DNA from 2 places in the Fluviibacter sp. genome. Region 1 is predicted to be linked to the other one. Evidence: predicted binding sites of a transcription regulator. Region 1 holds the regulator's gene; the other holds the start of a gene.
What was found. Region 1 encodes HrcA, which represses chaperone genes, less so after heat shock. Its sites were predicted from a motif close to TNTTAGCACTCNNNGNCNNNGAGTGCTAANA; they were not measured.
Positions count from the first base shown of each region.

Region 1 (3,419 bases):
AGTTTGAGGTTGCGCTCTGGCAGACCGTGAAAGCTCATGACGAGGCGGTAGCTGTTGTCCGGCAGTGCGGGCGGCGGGTTATTCTGCCAATGTGCTTTGATTTGAGCAGCAATGGCGCTGATATAGCGGCAATCATCGGCGAAATTGCGGATATAGCGCAGTTCGGGCTGGTTGCGCAGACCGGTGACCCAGTTGAGGGCCTGGTCAATGGCCGTGGCGGTGGTGCTGGCCGAGAATTGCGGGTACATGGGCACCAGCAGGATTCGTGTGGCGTTGTCGGCGCGTAGTTGCTCTAGCACGGCCGGAATGCTGCGTGGGCCGTTGCCGGCATAGCGCATGGCCCAGGTGACGGTCAGATTTTCGTAACCCCTTTGTTGCAGGGTTTCGGCCAGCAGGCGGGTCTGAGCCTCGGTATGCACCATGAGCGGTGAGCCCTGGTCTGTCCAGATGGTGGCGTATTTGGCGGCCGATTTTTTGGGTCGGACTTGCAGAATGATGCCGTGCAGGATGGCTAGCCAGATTGGCCGGGGGATTTCGACGACGCGTGGATCACCCAGAAATTCGGCCAGATAGCGTTTAACGGCGGCCGGGGTGGGGGCATCGGGTGTACCCAGGTTGACCAGGACGACAGCAGTTTTGGCGGGCGTACCGTGACGCCAGGCAGGTGGGGTTTTGTTCATTGGTGGAACCAGCAGTGGGGTGAGATGGTACGAACAGCAATTAGCTCTGAGCCTGTTCGGTCAGCGCACTAGAAAGGAGTCGGGCAGTGATGTCGACAATGGGAATAACGCGATCATAAGCCATGCGGGTCGGGCCGATCACACCCACGGAGCCGACGACCTGGCCTTCTACCTGATACGGGGCGGTGACCACGCTGCATTCATCCAGCGTGGCGATACCGGATTCCTGCCCAATATAAAGGCGGACACCTTCTGCCTGGTGCGATAAATCAAGCAGGCGCACGAGGGAGGTGCGTTGCTCGAATAGATCAAACAGTTCGCGCAGACGGCGCATATTGGAGCTCAGATCGTCGACGTCGAGCAGGTTTTTTTCGCCGGAGATGACAGTTTCAGATTCGTGGGGCATTAGGGCTTCGCTGCTGGCGGTTAGTGCCGCCGTCATGAGTGCCTGCATGTCAGTACGGATACGGGTGAGTTCGTCGTGGACCCGGTGACGCATCTGTTCGAGTTCGAGGCCCACAAAGTTCTGGTTCAGGGTATTGGCGGCTTCGGTGAGCTCGGTGGCGCTGTAAGCGCGGTCGGTGGTTAGAATCCGGTTTTGTACATTACCGTCGTTGGTGACGAGAACGAGCAGGACGCGTTGCTCTGAGAGCGCGATAAATTCGATCTGGCGAATTCGCTTGCTGGTGTGGCGGGGGGCGATGACGATGCCGGCAAAGTGGGTCAGGTCAGAGAGTAGGCGTGATGCATGATTGATGATTTTGCCCGGTTGGGCACTGGCGCCGGCCAGTTCCGCCAGAATGCGTGCGTGGTCTATCTGCTCCAGTGGTTGCATGGTGAGCAGAGAATCGACAAAAAAACGGTAGCCGCGCGGGGTAGGAATGCGTCCGGCCGAGGTGTGCGGGCTGGCGATAAAGCCCAAATCTTCGAGGTCGGCCATCACGTTGCGTACGGTGGCAGCCGACAGATCCAGGCCCGAAGCACGTGATAGCACCCGCGAACCTACCGGGGCGCCTTCAGCGATATAACTTTCTACGAGAGTTTTGAGCAGGATGCAGGCACGATCATCCAGCGCAGCTGATGATGACGTGGTCACCTTGCCGGAAGAGAGAATGGATGATGCATGCTTAGAGCTCATAGATGAATTCTACAAAATTATTCTGTGGTTTAATCGAGTTCTTGTGAATGCTTTGGTGCAATGGCTTGTGGATCCATTGGCCGAATTTGCGGAGTCGGATGGATGTCGTACCCTTTGCCGTTAAAAACGGTCGCCCTGATCGGTCGCCAGGACAGCCTTGAGGTTGCCGATTCGATTGTGGCGTTGTGCCAGTTTTTCCAGTCGCACGGGATTGCCGTGCTGGTGGAAACCGAGACCGCTATTGAAACCGAACGGGTGTTGGGCTCAGCAACCCTGAGGGCCTGTGAGTGCGCGGACTTTGCCCGGATTGGCGGCGCTGCGGATCTGGCCATTGTAGTGGGTGGTGACGGTACACTGCTACATGCAGCCCGCCAGCTGGCCCGCTATGACATGCCGTTGGTCGGGATTAACCAGGGTCGATTGGGCTTTATGACCGATATTGCCCGCTCCGGCATGATCGACGCCATGACGCTGCTTATACAGGGCAAGTTCACGCTGGAAGAGCGCCTGCTGCTGGATACTGAAGTGGTGTTTGGTGGTGCGTCTGCTCAGTGGAAGCCGCTCGCTAATTTGGCCTTTAATGATGTGGTTATCGATAAGGGCGCTACGGGTCGGATGATCGAGTTCGAGTTGCGCGTCGATGACGAATTTATCTACAGCGCCCGTGCGGATGGTTTGATTATCTGTACGCCAACAGGTTCGACGGCTTATGCCCTGTCGGCCAATGGGCCGATTCTGCACCCCAAGCTGGGCGGGATTGCGCTGGTGCCGCTGTGCCCGCATGCCTTGTCTAACCGCCCGATTACACTGCCGGATTCGGCACGTATCGAAGTGCGTCTTGTTCACGGCGCCAATGCCCGCGCTCACTTTGATGGCCAGGAAACCGTGGATCTGATGCCGGGGGATGGGGTGCGTCTGGTGAAATCGCCGCACCGGATTCGGTTATTACATCCGCCGTCATATAGTTATTTTGCGATGCTGCGCCAGAAACTGCACTGGAGTGAGGGGCCGAGTATTCGCCCCGGCCTGGTGGTCAACCCCGGCGCCAAGGATTAACCGATGCTGTGTCGGCTGGTCATTCGTGATTTTGTTCTGGTTCGGGAACTGGCGCTGGATTTTCAGCCGGGCTTCGGTGCACTCACCGGAGAAACGGGTGCGGGTAAATCCTTACTGATTGACGCCCTGGCTTTTGTGCTGGGCGAGCGTGCTGAAGCCGGACTCATTCGGTCGGGGGCCGCGCGCGCTGAAGTAACGGCTGAGTTTGATGCTTCCACGGATCCGGCCTTTGTAAACTGGTTTAACGAGCAGGCCATTCCGCTGGAAGCGGGTGAAGGGGTGCTGGTCCGCCGTGTTCTGGAATCGGCTGGTCGGTCGCGCGCATTTATTAACGGGGTGCCGGTAACGCTGCAGCAGGTTCGCACCGCGGGCGAATGGCTGCTCGATATTCATGGTCAGCATGCCCACCAATCTTTATTGCGTGCCGATGCGCAGCGTCAGTTGCTGGATGACTTTGGTCAGTTGCAGAGCCAGACCCGGCTGGTGGCTGGTGCCTGGCGCGAGTGGTCGTCAGCTAAACAGTTACTGGCCGATGCTGGCAAACG
Region 1 covers NZ_JBIJFP010000017.1:14,000-17,418, forward strand. The annotation lists gene hemH (ferrochelatase) at 1-680, opposite strand, end outside; gene hrcA (heat-inducible transcriptional repressor HrcA) at 721-1,818, opposite strand; gene AC3GOJ_RS08355 (NAD(+)/NADH kinase) at 1,921-2,874, shown strand; gene recN (DNA repair protein RecN) at 2,878-3,419, shown strand, end outside.

Region 2 (3,419 bases), on a different contig from region 1:
GTTGGCGATCGTACGTCGTCTGGCGGAGGTGCATGATGCCGAGGTGCGTATTTTGTCCGCGCCCTTGGGCGAACGAACGGTAGAAATTCTGTTTTCGCCGGTTGTGTAACAGTTTGTAACGGTTTCGGTGCGGTGAATGTTGTTCAGATATCCTTTAGCCAATGATGTTTAAATGAGGGTGAGACGATGAAGCGTAATAATTGGCTGGTTTCTGGCATGAGTAGCCTCGGTGTGGCATTGGCGCTGGTGGGTTGTGGCGGCGGCTCTTCGGATTCGCAAACCGCCCAGATCCAATATTCGCAAGAGCCGTCAATCGCTTCGGGTTCTACCGAAATTACCGGTATTCGTGGCGTCACCGGGTCGCCGGATGTCTATTTGACGGGGATCAATCAGGATAACGGCACCAACTATGCGCTGCTGTATCGAGGCCCGATTCAGATGACGAGCGCGAGCCAGTGGAACCGGATTGGCCCGACCGGCAAATGTATCGTGACTACGACCAACCCGTGTGAGGCTCCTTCAGGGTTGAATTTCTATGGCCCGAACAATGGCTCGAGCCCGGGGAATGTGGTGGTTGTGGGCAACTACAATATTGCGACAGACAGTTACCCTTACGGTCTCCTCTATCGTGGGGATGTGGCCGGTAATGGCACGTATACCAAAATTAATCCGTCTTCACTCCTGAGTATTCCGGCGGAGTTGAAGTACACGATCGCTCATAGCAATATGAACGGGGTGGTCGTGGGCAATTACGCAAAAACCGATGCCGTCGGCCACGCCTTCATCATGGCGATGGGCAGTACGCCGGATGACCCCAACACGTACACCTATTACGAAATTCCGAAATCGCTGGTTAGTGGAGCGGTCAGTATGACGGCTTATGGTATCTGGTACAACGCGGAGCGCCAGAACTACACGATCGTTGGTGGTTATAGCAAGGTGGATACCAAAGGCATTAGTACCGGCTATATCGTCGATTGGAACCCGGTGACCCAGCAGTTCAGTAATTTCATGTCGGTGTACTACAACAATGATCCGACCAATAGCCGCGTCACGCACTTCGAGGGCATAACCACCGACGATGCCGGGGGGTATTATCTGGCCACCGACTGGTCGTCGACTGGTGCGCCTGAAGGCGCCGCCCTGGTGCAGATCAAGCGCAATAGCGATGGCAGCTTTGCAATGCCCAGCTGGACCATGCTGGCTTATCCGGGTGCCACGGTGACATCGGCCAATACGGTCTATCGTAAGAATGTGCTGGGGGTTTATGGCGGCCCGGTGACACCATATCTGGCGACCGTGCCTTGATTCATTGAGGTTTCCTCCTCTACGCGCCTCTGGTTTCTGGCGTTGTAGTTTGCAAGCCCCTGAGATGTTTTGATCTTGGGGGCTTGAATTTTTTGAGGGTCGCCCCTAGTATTAGCACTCAACGGCATCGAGTGCTAACAAGCCTGGCTTGAATCTCGTTTTGCCGTCCGCATTTAATACAGACTCAAAGTTAAATTGTCCTCACTGGAGTTAAGACTATGAAAATTCGTCCTTTGCATGACCGCGTGATCGTCAAGCGTCTGGAAGAAGAACGTAAAACCGCCTCGGGCATCGTGATTCCTGATGCCGCTACCGAGAAGCCCGATCAAGGCGAAGTGATAGCCGTGGGCGCTGGCAAGATCCTCGAAGACGGCAAGGTTCGTCCGATGAGCGTTAAGGTCGGTGAGCGCGTGCTGTTCGGTAAGTACGGCGGCCAGCAAGTGAAGGTGGATGGCGAAGAACTGCTGGTTCTGCGCGAAGACGACATCATGGGTGTGGTTGAGGCCTAAGGCTTTTTGAAAACCTCCCAACCCATTGATCTGAATAAATTTTAGGAGAAACACATGCCTGCAAAGCAAGTTATTTTTGGTGATGACGCTCGTGCCAAGATTGTTAATGGCGTTAACGTGCTGGCCAATGCCGTTAAGGTCACCCTGGGTCCTAAGGGCCGTAACGTAGTTCTGGATCGTTCGTTCGGCGCCCCGACTGTGACCAAGGATGGTGTGTCGGTTGCCAAGGAAATCGAACTGAAAGACAAGTTCGAAAACATGGGCGCCCAGCTGGTTAAGGAAGTGGCTTCGAAGACCAACGACAACGCTGGTGACGGTACGACCACCGCAACTGTGCTGGCTCAAGCCGTTGTGCGCGAAGGCTTCAAATATGTGGCCGCTGGTTACAACCCGGCCGACCTGAAGCGCGGTATCGACAAGGCCGTGGCTGCTGTGGTTGAAGAGATCAAGAAGCTCTCGAAGCCAACCACCACCAACAAAGAAATCGCCCAGGTTGGTTCGATTTCGGCCAACTCGGATGCCGATGTTGGCGCCATCATCGCTGAAGCGATGGACAAGGTGGGCAAAGAAGGCGTGATTACCGTTGAAGACGGTAAGTCGCTGGCCAACGAGCTTGACGTGGTTGAAGGTATGCAGTTCGACCGCGGCTACCTGTCGCCTTACTTCATCAACAACCCGGAAAAGCAAATCGCTGCCCTGGATAACCCGTTTGTGCTGCTGTTCGACAAGAAGATTTCGAACATCCGCGATCTGCTGCCGGTACTGGAGCAAGTGGCTAAGGCCGGTCGTCCGCTGCTGATTATTGCTGAAGACGTGGACGGTGAAGCACTAGCAACGCTGGTGGTGAACAACCTGCGCGGCATTCTGAAGACCGTTGCTGTTAAGGCACCCGGCTTTGGTGATCGTCGTAAGGCCATGCTGGAAGATATCGCCATTCTGACGGGCGGTACGGTGATCGCTGAAGAAGTGGGTCTGAGCCTCGAGAAGGCGACTCTGGAAGATCTGGGCCAGGCCAAGCGTATTGAAGTGGGTAAAGAAAACACCACGATCATCGATGGCGCTGGTTCGGAAGACAACATCCAGGCCCGCGTTGGCACGATCCGCAAGCAGATCGACGAAGCGACTTCGGATTACGACAAAGAGAAGCTGCAAGAGCGCGTGGCCAAGCTGGCCGGCGGTGTTGCCGTGATCAAGGTGGGTGCTGCCACCGAAGTTGAAATGAAAGAGAAGAAGGCCCGCGTTGAAGATGCGCTGCACGCAACCCGTGCTGCCGTTGAAGAAGGTGTGGTGCCTGGCGGTGGCGTTGCGCTGCTGCGTGCCCGTGCTGGCATCGAAGGCCTGAAGGGTGAGAACCACGATCAGGACGCCGGTATCAAGATCGTTCTGCGCGCTGTGGAAGAACCACTGCGTCAGATTGTGATGAACGCTGGCGACGAGCCATCGGTCGTGATCAACAAGGTTCTGGAAGGCAAGGGTAACTTCGGTTACAACGCGGCTAACGGCACCTACGGTGATCTGGTTGAACAAGGCGTACTGGATCCGGCTAAGGTGACGCGTTCTGCCCTGCAGAATGCTGCTTCGGTAGCCTCTCTGATCCTGACT
Region 2 covers NZ_JBIJFP010000035.1:80,598-84,016, forward strand. The annotation lists gene AC3GOJ_RS10220 (histidine kinase dimerization/phospho-acceptor domain-containing protein) at 1-109, shown strand, start outside; gene AC3GOJ_RS10225 (hypothetical protein) at 187-1,308, shown strand; gene groES (co-chaperone GroES) at 1,527-1,817, shown strand; gene groL (chaperonin GroEL) at 1,872-3,419, shown strand, end outside.
Region 2: the regulator HrcA is predicted to act here: its motif matches at 1,418-1,448, upstream of groES (co-chaperone GroES).